One region of the Phreatobacter oligotrophus genome, then DNA from elsewhere that is predicted to be linked to it. Evidence: predicted binding sites of a transcription regulator. Region 1 holds the regulator's gene; each other region holds the start of a gene.
What was found. The regulator LexA, encoded in region 1, represses DNA repair genes until DNA is damaged. The targets are predictions, from matches to a motif close to TGTTCNNNNTGTGTTCNG.
Positions count from the first base shown of each region.

Region 1 (4,563 bases):
GCATCCGCGTCACCAGCCGGACTGCGACCGGGGTCACCACCGGTCAGGCGGTGGTGTTGACGGTGCGGCTGCGCCCGCCGGCCGATCCCGCCGCCCCCGGCCAGTATGACTTCAGCCGTGATGCCTGGTTCGCCGGCTACGGCGCCACCGGGTTCATCATCGGCCAGGTCCGGGCGGGGGAGGTGGGCGAGATGCCCTCCGGCGTCATGCTCCGGGCAAGGCTCGACGCGGTGCGCCAGGCGATCAGCGACCGCATCCGCTCGGCCATCCCCGGCGCGTCCGGCGCCATTGCCGATGCTCTGGTGACGGGTAAGCGCGACGGCATCCCGGAAGGCCTGAACGAGGCCATGCGCGCGGCCGGCACCTATCACATCCTGTCGATCTCCGGCTTTCACATGGCGCTGGTGGCGGCCCTCATCTTCGGCATCGTGCGCGGTGGCCTCGCCCTCGTGCCGTCCATCGCCCTGCGGCACCGCGCCAAGGCCTGGGCCGCCTTCGTCGCCCTGGTGGTGGCGACCATCTATCTCGTGATTTCCGGCGCCGAAGTCGCGACGCAGCGCTCGTGGATCATGATCGCCGTGGTCCTTCTCGGCGTCATGCTCGACCGCGGCGCGCTGACGCTGCGCACGCTCGCCATCGCCGCGCTCGCCGTGCTGCTCGTCGCGCCCGAAAGCCTTCTCGGCCCGAGCTTCCAGATGTCCTTCGCCGCAACGCTGGCGCTCATTGCCGGCTATGTGTCGCTGCGGCCCTTCGCCGAGGCGCATGCCGATGCCCCAGCCGGCATCGGCCGCATGCTGCTCATGGTCACGAATGGGGTCGCGGGCCTTGCGACCAGTTCCTTCGTCGCCTCACTCGCGACGACCCCTTACGCGGCGCACCACTTCAACACGGTGCATCTCTACGGCGTTGCCGGGAACCTCCTCGGCGCCCCGGTCATCGAGTTCTTCGTCATGCCGCTGGAGATCCTGGCGCTGATGCTCTGGCCCTTCGGCTGGGACAAGCCGGTCTGGGCCCTGGCGGGGCTGGGCGTCGACCTCTTCGTGCGGATCGTCGAATGGGTCGCCTCCTGGCCGGGCGGCAAGGTGATCGTGCCGGAGACCCGGCCGTCCGCGCTGCTGGTCCTGTCGCTGGGGCTGGTGCTGGTCGCGGCGCTGTCGACGCCGCTGCGCTGGATCGGGGCGCCGCTGGTGCTGGCCGGCCTCGCGGCCGCTCCCCATGGCAAGCCGCCGCTCGCGCTTGTCGACGGCGACGGCACGACGGTCGCCGCCCGCGCGCCGGACGGAACGCTCCGGGTCGTCTCGCGGCGCGGCAGCCGGTTCGCCGTCCAGCGCTGGCTGCTGGCGGAGGGCGACCGGCGCAATGCGGCGGAGGAGAGCCTGCAACAGGGGGTGCGGTGCGACGGCCTCGGCTGCGCCATGCCGCTGGCGGGCGGCGGCCGCATCGCCGTGCCGCTTCATCCCGATGCACTGGCCGATGATTGCCGCGAGGCGCGGCTGGTGGTGACGCGCTTCGCGGTTCCGCACGGGTGCGGCGCCGTGGTGCTGAACCTTTCGGCGATCCCCTCGACCGGCGCCCTTCGGCTGCGCCACGAGGCCGGATCATGGCAGGTGGAGACAGCACGCCTCACATACGGGACGCGACCCTGGCACCGGGCGCCGCCCAAGGGAGCGATGCCGCCGGTGCTGCAAGGGCCCCATGCGGCGTTACCCCAAGCGCCTGCACCGCCTCCGGCGGCCGACATGCCCGAGGAGGGCGACGCAGAGCCGCCGCGCTGAGCCGTCAGTAGCGGCGGATGAGGCCGACGAGCTTGCCCTGGATGCGCACCCGGTCGGGACCGAGAACGCGGGTCTCGTAGGCTGGATTGGCGGCTTCGAGGGCGATGGAGGTGCCGCGCTTGCGCAGCCGCTTCAGCGTCGCTTCCTCGTCATCGATCAGCGCCACGATGATGTCGCCGGTCTCGGCCGTGTCGCCCTTGCGGATCAGGGCGATGTCCCCTTCGAGGATGCCGGCCTCGATCATCGAATCGCCCCGCACCTCCAGGGCGTAATGCTCGCCGCGGGAGATGAGCTCCGGCGGCACCGAGACCGTCGAGATGCGCTGCTCCACCGCCTCGCGCGGCACGCCGGCGGCGATGCGGCCCATCAGCGGCACGGCGACCGGCATGACCGTGTCGTCATCAACCGGTTGCGGCCGGGAGCGGCCGAGCGAGCCTTCGATGACGCTCGGCGAGAACTTGCCGCGGGCGGTGGCGGGACCGGCCGACTGCTCGGGCTGGCGGATGATCTCGAGGGCGCGGGCGCGGTTCGGCAGGCGGCGAATGAAGCCGCGCTCCTCTAGCGCCGTGATGAGCCGGTGGATGCCGGATTTGGACTTCAGGTCGAGGGCTTCCTTCATCTCGTCGAAGGAGGGGGGCACCCCGGTCTCCTTCAGCCGCTCCTGGATGAAGCGAAGAAGCTCGTGTTGCTTGCGCGTCAGCATCGGATACCGCCCCTGAGTGTCACCGGCCCGAATCGAACGAACAGACCATGAACAATCACTATCTGTTCTATGTGTGTTCTGCAACCGTTGAGATTTCGTGAAGGCCTAGCGCGGCAGGCGGACGACGCGGCAGGGCTCGCCCGCGCGGGCCGCCGGCGCATGGGGCGGGCGCAGGATCAGCGCGTCGGCTTCGGCGAGGACGCGGATCATCGAGGAGTCCTGGACCGGGAAGGGCGTGGCGACGAGGCCGTCCGCCGATGTGGTCAAGCGGGCACGCAGGTGATCGGCGCGCAGGTCATTGGCTGGGACGTCAGAACCGAGAATCGCGGCCTCGGTCGCCGGTCCGTCGACGGCACGTCCCGCGAGGCGGGCAATGAGCGGTTCGAGGAACAACATCGCGCAGACGAAGGAGGCGACAGGGTTGCCGGGCAGGCCGAGCAGCCGCGTTTCGCCGAGATCGGCCATCATCAGCGGCTTGCCGGGGCGCATGGCGATCTTCCAGAAGCCGAGCTCCCCGCCCTCGTGGCGGATCACGTCCCGCATGAGGTCGTACTCGCCGACCGATGCCCCGCCGGAGGTGACGAGGATGTCATGGCCCTCGCTGCGGGCAAGGCGCACCCGGGCGAGGGTTGCATCGAGCCGGTCGGGGGCAATGCCGAGATGGGTCACGTCCGCGCCTGCACGGCGCGCCATCGCGGCAATGGCAAGGGCATTGGACGAGACGATCTGGTTCGGGCCCGGCGCGGTGCCGGGCTCCACCAGTTCGTCGCCGGTCGAGAGGATCGCGACCCGCGGCCGACGGTGGACCGGCACGGATGCGTGGTTCATGGCGGCGGCGAGGGCGAGGCTGCGCGGGTTCATGACAGTGCCCGCGGGCAGGACGCTGACCCCTGCGGTGAAGTCGAGGCCGCGGCGGCGGATGAACTGGCCGGGTCGTGCCGTGCGGTCGATGATCACAGCGTCGCCGTCGCGTGCGGTGTCCTCCTGCATGATGACCGCGTCGGCGCCGGGCGGAATCGGTGCACCGGTGAAGATGCGCACCGCTTGTCCCGTCCCGACCTCGCCGCCGAAGGCCCGCCCAGCCGCGGCCTCGCCGATCACCGTCAGGCGGCCGGGCAGGTCGGATGCGCGGAGGGCATAGCCGTCCATGGCGGACATGTCGTCCGGCGGCTGGCTGCGGGACGCCAGGAGATCGCGGGTCAGCACGCGGCCGTCGCAATCGCCCACCGGGATCCATTCCTCGGGAAGGGGTGATGCGCCGTCGAGAACGCGCGCCAGGGCCTCTTCGACGGGGAGGAGGCCGGCCATGGTCACTCCGCCCGGAACGTGCCGGAGGCGCCGCCTGTCTTTTCGAGAAGCTGCACCGCCTCGATCCGCATGCCGCGGTCGACGGCCTTCACCATGTCGTAGACGGTGAGGCAGGCGACGGAGACGGCGGTCAGCGCCTCCATCTCGACGCCGGTCTGGCCGGAGACCTTCACCGTTGCGGTCACGTGGACACCGGGGAGGGATTCATCCAGCACCACGTCCACGGCGACCTTGGTCAGCAGCAGGGGGTGGCAGAGCGGGATGAGTTCATGAGTGCGCTTCGCCGCCATGATGCCGGCGAGGCGGGCCGTGCCGAGCACGTCGCCCTTCTTGGCATCGCCGGCCCGCACGATGGCGAGGGTCTCGGGCTTCATCACCACGCGGCCGGTCGCCACGGCGGTCCGGTCCGTCGCCGGCTTTGCCGAGACATCGACCATGTTGGCCTGGCCGCTGGCGTCCAGATGAGTGAGCGTCGTTCCCTGTGCCATGACCTGCCCTTAGCCGCTGGCGCGGCGCGCCGCAACGGGCCGCGCGGCGGGTTGTTCAGCTCGCGGCCGCGGGCTGTGCCTGCTCGGCGGCGGCCTGCCGGATCGCGCCGGCGATCGTCTGCGGATCCTCGGCCCCGGCAATGCCATAGCGACCGCCGACGATGAAGAAGGGAACGCCGGTGATGCCGATCTTCTGCGCCGAGGCGATGTCGCGCTCGGTCCGCTCGATATCGGCATCGCTGGCGAAGAGCTCGGCAAGAAGCGCCGGGTCGAGGCCGGCGTCAGCGCC
Region 1 covers NZ_PZZL01000004.1:131,439-136,001, reverse strand. The annotation lists gene C8P69_RS10425 (ComEC/Rec2 family competence protein) at 1-1,775, shown strand, start outside; gene lexA (transcriptional repressor LexA) at 1,780-2,478, opposite strand; gene C8P69_RS10415 (molybdopterin molybdotransferase MoeA) at 2,584-3,786, opposite strand; gene moaC (cyclic pyranopterin monophosphate synthase MoaC) at 3,789-4,274, opposite strand; gene C8P69_RS10405 (DsbA family oxidoreductase) at 4,330-4,563, opposite strand, start outside.

Region 2 (4,563 bases), 230 kb from region 1:
TGACGGCGAGGAGGTCCCCGCCCGCCGCCCCGGCTCCAATGCCCATCCGCCCATCGAGGACGCGCCCGGGCGCTATGTGAAAGTGAAGGACTGACAGTGCGTATTCCCGTCGACGAGCGCGCCCCGCTCGCCTCCTACCCCTTCCTCACCGTGCATCCCGTCCGCTACGGCGACCTCGACCCCAACAACCACGTCAACAACGCGGTGATCGGCACCTATCTGGAGATCGGCCGCACCGAGTTCTTCGATCGCGAGGGCATCCGGCTGACCGCGGAAGGGCGCGGCATCTCGCTGGTGCATGTGGAGATCGAGTTCCACCGGGAGATCCTCTATCCCGGCTCGGTGCAGATCGTTTCCGGCATCCGCCGCGTTGGTGCGTCGTCGCTCACCTTCGACCAGGCGGTCTTCGTCGACGGCGTGCGCCACGTCTCCGGCTCCTCGACCACCGCGCAGGTGGACAAGACGACCGGGCGCTCGACGCCCTGGAACGACGTCCAGCGCGCCAAGTTCGCCCGGCTGATGATGCCCTGACGGTGGTGGGCCGGCCTTGCCGCCGGCCCACGTCGCTTACGGGAACAGCGCGATCTGCTCGAGCCCCATCGTCTCGGGGAAGCCGAGGACGAGGTTCATGTTCTGCAGCGCCTGGCCAGCGGAGCCCTTCACCAGGTTGTCCAGCGTCGAGATGATGATGGCCCTGCCGGGAATGCGGTCGGGGAAGACGCCGATCTGCACATAGTTCGAGCCGCGGACATTCTGCGTCTGCGGCACCACGCCCTTCGGCGCCACATGGACGAAGGGCTCGTCCTTGTAGGCATCGGCGAGCGCCTGGCGCAGGTCATCGGCGGTGGCGCCGTTCAGCTTCACATAGGAGGTGCAGAGCTCGCCGCGCGCCATCGGGATGAGGTGGGGCGTGAAGTTGATGGTGACCTTGCCCCCGACGGCGACGCCGATCTCCTGCTCGATCTCCGGAGCGTGGCGATGCTTGCCGATGGAATAGGGCGACAGCCCCTCCCCGGCCTCCGAGAACAGCGTGTTCTGCTTGAGCCCGCGCCCGGCCCCCGTCACGCCCGACTTGGCATCGACGATGATGTCATCGGCGTGGATGAGGCCGGCCTTGGCCACCGGCACCAGCGCGAGCAGGGTCGCGGTCGGGTAGCAGCCCGGGCAGGCCACGAGCCGCGCCTTGGTGATGTCGTCGCGGTAGAGCTCGGTGAGGCCGTAGACCGCCTCCTTCTGCAGCTCCGGCGCCTGATGCTCGTGGCCATACCACTCGGCATAGGTCGCCCCGTCGCGCAGCCGGAAATCGGCGGACATGTCGAGGATCTTGATCTTGGGATTGGCCTTCAGCACCGCTGCGGTGATCTCCTGCGTCGTGCCGTGCGGCAAGCCGCAGAACACCGCATCGAGGCCGCTCCAGTCGACGCTCTCCCAGGTCACTAGCTTCGGCAGGTCCAGCATGAAGAAATGCGGGAAGACGTCGGCCATGGACTTGCCGGCATGGGTGTTGGCGGTCAGCGCGGTGATCTCGACATGCGGATGGCGCGCGGCGAGGCGGACGGCGTCGGCGCCGGTGTAACCGGACGCGCCGAGGATCGCGATTTTGGCCTTGGTCGCCATGGCAGTCTCCGCAGGGTGCGAGAAGTCGGGTCAGGATGTCGGATACAAAAAAGCCGCGCTGGGAGCGCGGCGATCGGGTCGATCAGCAAGCCACACGGCCGCACGCGCTCATCGCTGGATGAGGATACGGCGTCGGCGGGTGGTCACGGTGCTGAACATGCGCAGCTAAATGCTATCGGCGCATGACGCTGTCAAGACATGGGGGCTCTACCGGTTCTTGCCCGGCACCCACAGGACATCCGCCTTGCCCTTGTTGTTGAGATAGCGGGCGGCGACGAAGAGGAAGTCCGACAGGCGGTTCACATATTCCAGCGCCGGCCGTGACACCTCCTCGCCCGGGCGGCGGACGAGGTCGACCATGATGCGCTCGGCGCGCCGGGCCATGGTGCGGGCGAGGTGCAGATAGGCCGAGGCCGGGCTGCCGCCGGGCAGGATGAAGCTCTTCAGCGGATCGAGCTCGGCATTAAGCTGGTCGATCTCGGCCTCGATGCGCTTCACCTGCGCCTCGACGATGCGCAGCGGCTCATAGCCCAGGTCCTCGCCGAGATCGGGCGTGGCGAGGTCCGCACCGAGGTCGAACATGTCGTTCTGGATGCGCATGAGCATGGCGTCCACGACCGGGTCGGTGGCCGTGTGCAGACGGGCAATCCCGATGGCGGAATTGGCCTCGTCGATGCAGCCATAGGCCTCGACCCGCAGGTCCGACTTCAGGCGCCGCGGGCCGGCCGCGAGGCCCGTCGTGCCGTCGTCGCCGGTCTTGGTGTAGATCTTGTTGAGCTTGACCATGGATCGCTGTTCCGACGGCGGTCAGCCGCCATTGGCCTTCACATAGATGGCGATCACGATCACGACAATGGCCACGAATTGCAGCCCGACGCGCCAGCGCATCAGCTTCTGGGATGTGTTGGGGCTGCCGCCGCGCATCATGTTGATGAGGCCCATGACGAGGACGATGGCGACCGCCCCGACGGCGACGGGCACGAGCAGGTTGATCGGCATGGATGGCCCTTCCGTCAGCTGTTGAGGCGCCAGATGGCGATGTTCAGCACCGTCGCGAAACTCACCCAGGCAAGATAGGGGATCAGCAGCAGGGACGCCACGCGATCCTTGCTCCAGGCGAAGACGATGTTGCCGAGGATGGCGAGCCACATGGCGACGATGACGATCGCCGCGGCGCCCATCGCCTGGCCGTAGAAGAACACCCAGGACCACGCCGCGTTGAGCGCGAGTTGAACGCCGTAGAGCGCGATGGCTGGCTCCTTGTCCTCGGCAGGGGACAGGACGAGCCGGGCGCCGGACACCGCGATCATGATGTAGAGCACCGTCCAGACCGGCCCGAAGAGCCAGTTCGGCGGATTGAACGACGGCTTGACCAGGGTCGGGTACCAGCCGGACAGGCCGTAGGAATTGGCGATGCCGCCGGTGGCCGCCACGGCGAAGCAGAGCACCAGGAAGGCTCCGTAGACGGCCACGGTGCCGGCGACCGATCGGGACATGTTCACGCTGCTTGTTCCTGTCATGGCTTGCCTGTACGGACGAGGAACGCGATGAGATCAATGCCGTTCCGGTCCCTGCAGGGCCTACCTGCATGACGGCATGGCATTTCCGGGACGGCAGGCATAGACCCCTGTCGGCGTTTCCGTTCCGTTCGCGTCCATCGCGCCCTGTGCCATGATGGCGAAACTGATTCGCGGCCGCCCGGCGGCCCGGGAGATTCCACCACGATGGACAATTCCAGCGACCTGTTCGGAGGACCGAAGGCCCCCGCCGAGACGCCGCCCAAGGCGGCCGCTCCGCGCGCCCGTCCCGAACCCGCGCGCCAGAAGGCCGCCGGCACGCCCGGCGAACAGGGCTATTCCGCCTCCGACATCGAGGTCCTCGAGGGCCTCGAGCCGGTGCGCCGCCGCCCCGGCATGTATATTGGCGGCACCGACGAGAAGGCCCTGCATCACCTGTTCGCCGAGGTGATCGACAATTCCATGGACGAGGCGGTGGCCGGCCACGCCACCTGGATCGAGGTCGAGCTCTTTGCCGACGGCTCGCTCGCCGTGACCGACAATGGCCGCGGCATCCCCGTCGACCCGCACCCGAAATTCCCCGGCAAGTCGGCCCTCGAAGTGATCATGTGCACGCTCCATGCGGGCGGCAAGTTCGACTCCAAGGTCTACGAGACCTCGGGCGGCCTGCACGGCGTCGGCGTCTCGGTGGTCAACGCCCTCTCCGTCTCGCTGGAGGTGGAGGTCGCGCGCGGCCAGATGCTCTACCGCCAGCGCTTCTCGCGCGGCATCCCGCAGACGGGCCTCGAAGAGCTCGGCCGCATCAACAACCGCCGCGGCACCAAGGTGCGGTTCTCCCCCGATCCCGAGATCTTCAAGGAGACCCACACGTTCAAGCCGGCGCGCCTGTTCAAGATGGCGCGCTCCAAGGCCTATCTCTTCGGCGGCGTGGAGATCCGCTGGTCCTGCGATCCCGAGCTGGTGAAGGGCACGGACACGCCGGAAAAGGCCGTGCTGCGCTTTCCCGGTGGCCTCAAGGACTATCTCGGCGCGACGCTGGAGGGCGCGACGCGCGTCCATCCCGACATTTTCGGCGGCAAGCTCGACAAGCAGGGCCACGGATCGGTGGAATGGGCAATCGGCTGGGTCGGCGACCAGGACGGCTTCGTCTCCTCCTACTGCAACACGATCCCGACCCCCGAGGGCGGCACGCACGAGCAGGGCCTGCGCTTTGCCCTGCTGCGCGGCCTGAAGGACCATGCCGAGCGCACTGGCAACAAGCGCGCGGCGCAGGTCACCGCCGATGACGTGCTGGCCGGCTGCTGCGTCATGCTGTCGGTCTTCATCCGCGAGCCGGAATTCCAGGGCCAGACCAAGGACAAGCTGGCCACGACCGAAGCCTCGCGCATCGTCGAGAACGCCATCCGCGATCCCTTCGACCACTGGCTCG
Region 2 covers NZ_PZZL01000004.1:361,068-365,630, forward strand. The annotation lists gene phaC (class I poly(R)-hydroxyalkanoic acid synthase) at 1-94, shown strand, start outside; gene C8P69_RS11510 (acyl-CoA thioesterase) at 97-531, shown strand; gene argC (N-acetyl-gamma-glutamyl-phosphate reductase) at 568-1,617, opposite strand; gene C8P69_RS11520 (cob(I)yrinic acid a,c-diamide adenosyltransferase) at 1,825-2,403, opposite strand; gene C8P69_RS11525 (twin transmembrane helix small protein) at 2,425-2,616, opposite strand; gene C8P69_RS11530 (TspO/MBR family protein) at 2,631-3,113, opposite strand; gene parE (DNA topoisomerase IV subunit B) at 3,342-4,563, shown strand, end outside.
Region 2: a site for LexA is predicted at 3,156-3,173, ahead of parE (DNA topoisomerase IV subunit B). Genes of this name have one in related genera too.

Region 3 (4,563 bases), on a different contig from region 1:
CGGACCTGCACGAGGGACGACCGAGCCATATCCCTGACCTCGCGGCCCATTGGCGTCAGCCGAACAGTTCGAGCTGCGCCGGCTTCGGCGCGATGCGGGCGCGCAGGTCCTGCCGGTCGATCAGCCGCGTCGGCCGGTGGTCGGGCGTCACCAGGAAGGGCCGGGCGCGCTTCAGGCCAGGCGTCAGCCGCGCCAGATCGTCGAGCCGGAGCGTCGTGTGGCGGCGGGCGGCGATGATGCGGTCCACCACGCGGGTGCCGAGGCCCGGCACGCGCAGCAGCAACTCGCGGTCGGCCGTGTTGACGTCGACGGGAAAGCGCTCGCGATGCTTCAGCGCCCAGGCGAGCTTGGGATCGATGTCGAGGTCCAGCATGCCGGCATCGCCCCCGGCTGCCACCTCGTCCACCGAGAAGCCGTAGAAGCGCAGCAGCCAGTCGGCCTGGTAGAGCCGGTGTTCGCGCTGCAGCGGCGGGGCCTTCAGGGGGAGGACCCGGCTCGGCTCGGGGATGGGGCTGAAGGCGGAGTAATAGACGCGACGGAGCTTGTAACTGCGATAGAGCCCGTCGCTGGTGCGCAGCACGCCCTCATCCGTCGTGGCGTCGGCGCCGACGATCATCTGGGTGCTCTGGCCGGCGGGCGAGAAGCGGCGCTTCTCCGCCTTGGCCTCGGTGATGCGCTCGTGCATCTGGCCCATGGCGGCGCGGATCGTGCGGCCGTTCTTCTCCGGCGCGAGGGTTTCGAGGCTCTGCTGGCTCGGCAGTTCCAGATTGATGGACAGGCGGTCGGCCCACAGGCCCGCCTGCTCGATCAGCCAGGGACTCGCCTCGGGGATGGTCTTGAGATGAATGTAGCCGGCAAATCGGTGGTCGCGGCGGAGCTTCTTCGCCACCTCGATCATCTCCTCCATCGTGTGGTCGGGCGTCTTGACGATGCCGGAGGAGAGGAACAGGCCCTCGATGTAGTTGCGCTTGTAGAAGTTCACCGTCAGGTCGACGACCTCCTGCACCGTGAAGCGCGCCCGCCGGACGTTCGAGGAGCGGCGGTTGATGCAGTAGGCGCATTCGTAGAGGCAATAATTGGTGAGCAGGATCTTCAGCAGCGAGATGCAACGCCCGTCCGGCGTATAGGCATGGCAGATGCCCGAGCCGGTGGTGGAGCCGAGGCCCTTGGTGCCGCCCGAGCGTTTGGGCGCGCCGGATGAGGCGCAGGAGGCGTCGTATTTGGCGGCATCGGCGAGGATCCGCAGCTTCTTCGACAGGGTCTCGTCCATCCGCATCCCCGGCTTTCCGTTCCTTATATGTTCTCTTTGTCCCGCCGGATCAATGCCGCCCTGCCGAAAGGCCGCTACCGCACGGCGCTGGAGCGTGGCACCCATCGCGGGCCCGTTCCCAGACCATCGGACTTGCCATGACCCGCCCGATCGACCGCCGCCATGCCCTCGGCCTCATCGCCGCCGCCGCGCCTGCCCTCGCCGGCACCGCCCGCGCCCAGGTCGACTATCCGAACCGTCCGGTGACGGTGATCGTGCCGCAGGCGGCCGGCGGGGCGAACGACATCATCGGCCGCATCCTCGCGGAGAAGCTGTCGGAGGTGATGGGCCAGCGCTTCGTCGTCGAGAACCGCGCCGGCGCCGGCGGCAATCTCGGCTCGCAGGCGGCTGCCCGCTCCACGCCGGACGGCTACACGCTGCTCGTCACCATCTCCGCCAGCCAGGCCATCAACCCGGCCCTCTACGCCCGCACGGGCTTCGACCCGGTGAAGGATTTCGCGCCCGTCTCGCTGCTCGGCACGGTGCCGAACGTGCTTCTCGTCCATCCGGGTTTCGAGGCGAGGTCGGTGGCGGACCTCATCCGCATGGCGAAGGAGAAGCCGGGCTTCTACCACTATGCCTCGGCCGGCAACGGCACGCTGAACCATCTGGTCGGCGAGATGCTGAAGTCGCGCGCCGGGATCGACCTCAAGCACATCCCCTATCGCGGCATCGCCCCGGCGCTGACCGACGTGATCGCCGGCCATGTGCCGATCACCTTCGCCAACCTGCCGGCGGCGATCAGCCAGATCCAGGCGGGCACGGTGCGGGCGCTCGGCGTGTCGACGCTGAAGCGCAACAGCTTCGTGCCGCAGGTCCCCACCATCGCCGAGACGGTGCCGGGCTTCGACGCCGAGCTGTGGATCGCGCTCTATGCGGTGGCCGGCACGCCGCAGCCCATCGTCGACAGGCTGGTGGCGGCCACCCACCGGGCGCTGGCCGACGAGCAGGTGAAGGCAAAGTTCGCCCAGCAGGGGGCGGAGGTGGTGACCTCCACCCCGGCCGAGCTTGCGGCGCGGCTCGACGCCGACCTCAAGGTATGGGCGGAGATCGTGAAGACCTCGGGTGCGAAGATCGAGTGAGGGGAGAGCCGGTTCTGTCGCCCTGCAAGACCGAAGTGCGTCATGCAGGGCTTGTCCGCGGAGGCGACGCACGAGGCCGGGCATGACGGAGAGGGCAACGTCCCACCTCTCCCCGGCGGGGAGAGGTCGCCGAGCGCAGCGAGGCGGGTGAGGGGGAGCCTTCGCGGGAACGACCCACCCCCTCTCCCGGCCTGCGGCCGACCTCTCCCCGCCGGGGAGAGGTGGCGGTGGAGCCCTTTCCGAAAGTCGCGGCCGACTGAGTTCCCTGAACCGTCATGCCCGTGCTCGGCCCGGGCATCCAGGAATTCCCTTGCCCGCGCCGTGTTCAAGTCGTGGATGCCCGGCACGGGGCCGGGCATGACGGGAGGTGTTTCCGGCGCTGGATGGCCGGGCCAGGAGCCCGTCTAGCCCCCCCCACCCCTCAGTTCGTGATCCGGATGCCGGCGCGCTCGATGACCGGCTTCCAGCGGTCGCGCTCGCGGGCGATCATGGCCCTGACCTCGTCCGGGCTGGAACCGACCGCCTCGAAGCCGGCGCCGCGCAGGCGCTCCAGCGCCGCCGGGTCCTTCATGGCGGCGGCCGCGGCGCGGTGGATCTCGGCGACGGTGGCGGCGGGGGTTGCCGCCGGCACCATCAGCACGAACCAGGAGGCGATGGTGAGGTCCGGCATGCCGGCCTCGCGGGCGGTCGGCACGTCGGGGAGCATGGGCGAGCGCGTCTCGCCGGTCTGGACGATGGCGCGAATGCCGCCGGAGCGGATCTGCGCCGACGCCAGCGGCACCGAGAGGAAGGCGCCGGCGGTCTGGCCGCGGGCGATGTCGCCGATGCCGTCGGCCACGGCGCGGTAGTGGACAGGCTCGCCCTTGAAGCCGGCGCTCTGGGCGAAGAGCTCGGCGGCGATATGGGCGGGGCTGGTGACGCCAAACGTGCCGAGCAGGGTGCGGTCGGCCTTCTTCGCCGCCTCGACGAAGGCGGCCATGGTGGCAGGTCCGCCCTGGGCCGGCACGGCGAAGGCGAAGGTGGTGCGGGCCACCTCGCTCACATAGGTGAAGTCCCGGGCGGGATCATAGGGGAGCGTGGCGAAGGCGAAGGGCGCGATGGCGACCGAGCCGACCTCGCCGAGAAGGACGGTGGCGCCATCCGCCGCGGCGCGGGCAACGCGGGCCGAGGCGACCTGGCCGCCGGCGCCCGGCACGTTCTCGACGACGACGGAGGCATTGCCGGCGCGCTGCATGGCCTCGGCGAGGATGCGGGCGAGCGTGTCCGGCGCGGTGCCGGCGGCAAAGCCGGAGACGAGGGTGATGGTGCGCGCCCCCTGCGCCATGGCGGGCATGGGGCCGAGGGCCGTGGCGAGGCCGATGGCGGCGACGGCCGCTCCAAGAAGTGCTTTCACGTGTGGTCCTCCCTGCGGCTTGTCTGTCGGGGGCGGCGGCCGCTCGCCGGGATCAGCTGGGGTCAGTCCACCTCGTAGACGTCGAGGAGGACGCGGTCGGGCAGGCGCGTGCCGATGCAGACGAAGATGGACCGCATCAGCCAGAGATGGTCGGGCGAGGCGGTCTCGAAACGCGGCACGGTGCGGAAGTAGATCTGGGACGCATCCACCGTCTCGCCGCGGCGCAGGCGGGCGATGAGGTCGGGCGGGCCGCGGCGGATGCCGGTGTTCTCGACATAGATGCGCGCGCCCTCGGGCGTCTCGATGACGTAGCGGGCGTGGATGTCGGCGAGGCCCTCGTCGCGGATCGACTGGTAGTCGGTGCCGCCGGGCAGCACCGTGCCGGTGAGGCGGGGTCCCGTCACCTCGCCGCCGAGGATGGGGATGAGCCGGCGTTCGCCGAGCGGCGTGACGCCGACCTCGACGGCCGGCGCGACCGCGGCGGCGATGGAGAAGACGGGAACAAGGCGCGGGGCGGGCATCGGCGTTTCCGGGTTCGGTCGGGCTTCTTTTGGCCCACTCTGTGCGGCATCGGACGGGGGAGGAAGGTCGCCGGTCGCGATCGTTATTGTCAATAACGATCAGCCGCCCGATATGGCAGTTCCGCACCTTTCCAAACTGTCATGTGAACGCCCGCGCCCGGCATGGTAGAAGACGCGGTACAGGAGTGACCATCCGCATGCGCCGCTGGGCCGTTCTCGTCCTCATCATCGCCGCCCTGGGAGGCGCCGGCTGGTGGT
Region 3 covers NZ_PZZL01000002.1:670,945-675,507, forward strand. The annotation lists partial or broken gene C8P69_RS07150 (UdgX family uracil-DNA binding protein) at 1-50, opposite strand, end outside; gene C8P69_RS07155 (putative DNA modification/repair radical SAM protein) at 56-1,270, opposite strand; gene C8P69_RS07160 (tripartite tricarboxylate transporter substrate binding protein) at 1,408-2,391, shown strand; gene C8P69_RS07165 (Bug family tripartite tricarboxylate transporter substrate binding protein) at 2,813-3,784, opposite strand; gene C8P69_RS07170 (DUF3237 domain-containing protein) at 3,847-4,305, opposite strand; gene C8P69_RS07175 (HlyD family secretion protein) at 4,503-4,563, shown strand, end outside.
Region 3: a site for LexA is predicted at 1,288-1,305, ahead of C8P69_RS07155 (putative DNA modification/repair radical SAM protein). Genes of this name have one in related genera too.

Region 4 (4,563 bases), 110 kb from region 1:
GGCCCTGCGCGCCCAGCGCCTGGTCCAGCGCGGCCGACAGCCCGCCAAGTCCGCCGATCAGCGTGAAGGTGCGCAGTCCCGCCGTGCGCTGGCCATCGCTCTCGTCGCGGTCGCGCCAGTGCCGCTCGGCGCCGACCAGCGCCCCGATGGCGATGGCAATGCCGAGACGCTGCGCCAATTCGAGGTCTGTCATCATGGGTCCTGGCGACGGGACGCGTGACGTCCCGCCGGGGATCCTATCACTCCGCCGCCTCGCGCTTCACCTTGATCGGCCGGCGCTCCAGAACCTCGGCGAGGAACCGGCCGGTATGGCTGCGCTTCTCGCGGGCGATGACCTCGGGCGGCCCCTCGGCCACCACTTCGCCGCCGCCGTCGCCACCCTCCGGGCCCATGTCGATGATCCAGTCGGCGGTCTTGATGACCTCAAGATTGTGCTCGATGACCACAACGGAATTGCCCTGCGCCACCAGCTCGTGCAGCACTTCGAGGAGCTTCGCCACGTCGTGGAAGTGCAGGCCGGTCGTCGGCTCGTCGAGAATGTAGAGGGTCCGCCCGGTCGAGCGGCGCGACAGCTCCTTCGACAGCTTGACGCGCTGCGCCTCGCCGCCCGAGAGCGTCGTCGCCTGCTGGCCGATATGGATGTAGCCGAGGCCGACCTCCGACAGGGTCTTCAGGATGTCGCGCACCCGCGGCACCGCCTTGAAGAACTCGACGCCCTCGTCGACGGTCATGTCGAGCACGTCGGCGATCGACTTGCCCTTGAACACCACCTCAAGCGTCTCGCGGTTGTAGCGCTTGCCCTTGCAGACGTCGCAGGTGACGTAGACGTCGGGCAGGAAGTGCATCTCGATCTTGATGACGCCGTCGCCCTGGCAGGCCTCGCAGCGGCCGCCCTTGACGTTGAAGGAGAAGCGCCCGGGCTCGTAGCCGCGCGCCTTGGCCTCGGGGAGGCCCGCGAACCATTCGCGGATCGGCGTGAAGGCGCCGGTATAGGTCGCCGGGTTCGAGCGCGGCGTGCGACCGATGGGCGACTGGTCGATGTCGATGACCTTGTCGAGATGCTCGATGCCCTCGATGCGGTCATGCGGGGCAGGGGCCTCGCTCGCCCCGTTCAGCTTGCGGGCGATGGCCTGGTAGAGCGTGTCGAGCAGCAGGGTCGATTTTCCGCCGCCGGAGACGCCGGTGATGCAGGTGAAGAGCCCCAGCGGGATGTCCACCGTGACATTCTTGAGATTGTTGCCGCGGGCGCCGACGACCTTGAGCGCCCGGCCCTTCTGCGGCTTGCGTCGCTTCGGCAGCGGCACGCCCATCTCGCCGGTGAGGTACTTGCCGGTGAGGGAGGCGGGATCGGCCATGATCTCGGCCGGCGTGCCCTGCGACACGATCCGACCGCCATGGATGCCGGCGCCGGGGCCGACATCGACGACGTAGTCGGCCTGGAGGATCGCGTCCTCGTCATGCTCGACGACGATGACGGTGTTGCCGAGATTGCGCAGGCGCTTGAGGGTCCCGAGCAGGCGCTCGTTGTCGCGCTGGTGCAGGCCGATGGAGGGCTCGTCCAGCACGTAGAGCACGCCGGTGAGGCCCGAGCCGATCTGGCTGGCGAGGCGGATGCGCTGGCTCTCGCCGCCCGACAGCGTGCCGGAATTGCGGCCGAGGGTCAGGTAGTCCAGGCCGACATCGACGAGGAAATGCAGCCGCTCGCGGATCTCCTTGAGGATGCGCGTGGCGATCTCGTTCTGCTTGGCCGTCAGGCGGCCGGGCAACTCGTCGAACCATGCGCGCGCGCCGCGCACCGACATCTGCGAGACCTCGCCGATGTGGACAGCGCCGACCTTCACGGCGAGCGCCTCCGGCTTCAGGCGGAAGCCGTTGCAGGCCTTGCACGGGACAGCCGAGACGAAGCGGGAGATTTCCTCGCGCGCCCAGTCGCTCTCGGTCTCCTTCAGCCGCCGCTCGAGGTTCCGCACCACGCCCTCGAAGGTCTTGGTCGTCTCGTAGGACCTGAGGCCGTCGTCATAGCGGAAGGTGACGGTCTCCTCGCCGGTGCCGAAGAGGATGGCCTTCTTCGCGACCTCCGGCAGCTTGTGCCAGGGCGCGGTGAGCGAGAAGCCGTAGTGCTTCGACAGGGCGTCGAGTGTCTGGGTGTAGAAGGGCGAGGTGGACCGGGCCCAGGGGGCGATGGCGCCCTTGCGCAGCGACAGGTCCTTGTCGGGGATGACGAGGTCCGGGTCGATCGTCTGCTCGACGCCGAGGCCGTCGCAGGCCGGGCAGGCGCCGAAGGGGTTGTTGAACGAGAACAGCCGCGGCTCGACCTCGGAGATGGTGAAGCCCGAGACGGGGCAGGCGAATTTTTCCGAGAAGAGCAGGCGCAGCGGCTCGCCACCCTCGGTCTTGCTGTCGGCGAACTCGATCACGGCGATGCCGTCGGCGAGCTTCAGCGCCGTCTCGAAACTGTCGGCGAGGCGTGTGGCCATGTCCGGCCGCACGACGATGCGGTCCACCACCACGTCGATGTCGTGCTTCAGCTTCTTGTCGAGGGCCGGGGCATCGGCGATCTCGTAGAAGGCGCCGTTGATCTTGACGCGCTGGAAGCCCTTCTTCTGCCAGTCCGCCAGTTCCTTGCGGTACTCGCCCTTGCGGCCGCGCACGGCCGGGGCGAGCAGGTAGAGGCGCGAGCCCTCGGGCAGGGCGAGGGTCTTGTCGACCATCTGGCTGACCGTCTGGCTCTCGATCGGCAGACCGGTGGCCGGCGAATAGGGCACGCCGACGCGGGCCCAGAGCAGGCGCATGTAGTCGTAGATCTCGGTGACCGTGCCGACCGTCGAGCGCGGGTTCTTGGAGGTCGTCTTCTGCTCGATGGAGATGGCCGGCGACAGGCCGTCGATCTGGTCGACATCCGGCTTCTGCATCATCTCGAGGAACTGCCGCGCATAGGCCGAGAGGCTCTCGACATAGCGGCGCTGGCCCTCGGCATAGATCGTGTCGAAGGCGAGCGACGACTTGCCCGAGCCGGACAGGCCGGTGAACACCACCAGCGAGTCGCGCGGAATCGTCAGGTCGACGTTCTTCAGATTGTGCTCGCGCGCGCCGCGCACCGAAATGAAGCGGGAGTCCGGGCGGCGGACGTCGTCGCTGAACTTGTCGAACAGATCGCTCATCGCAACGGGCTCACGGGCGGCGGCAGGCGCGCGGGAAAGGGTGACGCTTAAACGGGACGGCGGCAGGGGCATGGCAGCAGGATGCCGGCCGCTCCCTCCGTCCAAAGGTAGAAACGCTCGAAGTGGAAAACCAGACCTGTGCCGTCACGGGATGTGTGCCGTGCACCAGAATCGTCGCGTTGGGGACCTCGGGTGCGGAACCTGACGGACCTTGCGGGCAAAGACAAGAACAAATATAGAACGAATGACCGCTGGCCGATCACGGAGCGGGTGGTTGGGGATATCCGAGGGTTTTCCGTCGGGACGCGGTGACGCATCGCGCCGAACGTGGGAAGCCTCGCACCTCGTGAGCGCAAGGCGCCCCGGGCCTCAGGCCGCGGGGAAAGGGAGAGCGACGATGGCAGGCAGCGTCAACAAGGTCATCCTGATCGGCAATCTGGGGCGCGACCCCGAGGTTCGTCGCCTCAACAACGGCGAGCAGGTCTGCAACCTGCGCCTCGCCACCACCGAAACCTGGCGGGACAAGGCCTCCGGCGAGCGCAAGGAGCGCACCGAGTGGCACCAGGTGGTGATCTTCAACGAGAACCTGGTCCGCGTCGCCGAGCAGTACCTGAAGAAGGGCTCGAAGGTCTATGTCGAGGGCCAGCTTCAGACGCGCAAATGGACCGACCAGTCCGGCGTCGAGAAATATTCGACCGAGGTTGTCCTGCAGCGCTATCGCGGCGAGATGACCCTGCTCGACGGCCGCGGTGGCGGCGGGGGCGGCGGCGACTATGCCGACGAGGGCTTTGGCGCCTCGGGCGGCGGTTTCGGCGGCGGCCAGGTCGAGGGCCGCGGCTCCATGGGTGGCTCCGGGGGGCGACAGGAAGCGCCGCGGCGGTCCGCTGCGCCTGCGGGCGGCCGCCGCATGGACGATGACGAGATCCCGTTCTGACGCCTGCCGCGATGAGCGATGTGCCGGTGACGGTCGCCCTGAGGCGGGCGACCGCCGACGATCTCGGCTTCGTCATGGCCACCGAGCGCCTGCCGGAGCATGAGAGCTTCATCGGTCGCTGGAGCGCCGATCGCCATGGCGCCGCCATGGCCTCCGAGGATTTCGCCTATCTGATCGCGCTGGCGGAGGGCGAGCCGGTCGGCTTCGCCATCCTGCGCGACCTGACCGATCCCCACGGCAATGTCGGGCTTCAGCGCATCGCCATGGTCGCGCCGGGCAGGGGGCTCGGGCGGGTCTTCCTGGCGTCCCTGCTCGACTGGGTCTTTCGGGAAACGGCCTGCCATCGCCTCTGCCTCGAGGTCTTCACCGCCAACACCCGTGCCCGCCATGTCTATGCGAGCCTCGGCTTCGTCGAGGAGGGCATTCTGCGCGAGGTCGTGCGCCGGGCGGATGGGACGCGCGTTGACC
Region 4 covers NZ_PZZL01000004.1:17,209-21,771, forward strand. The annotation lists gene C8P69_RS09860 (MgtC/SapB family protein) at 1-193, opposite strand, end outside; gene uvrA (excinuclease ABC subunit UvrA) at 240-3,161, opposite strand; gene ssb (single-stranded DNA-binding protein) at 3,559-4,095, shown strand; gene C8P69_RS09875 (GNAT family N-acetyltransferase) at 4,107-4,563, shown strand, end outside.
Region 4: a site for LexA is predicted at 3,387-3,404, ahead of uvrA (excinuclease ABC subunit UvrA). Genes of this name have one in related genera too.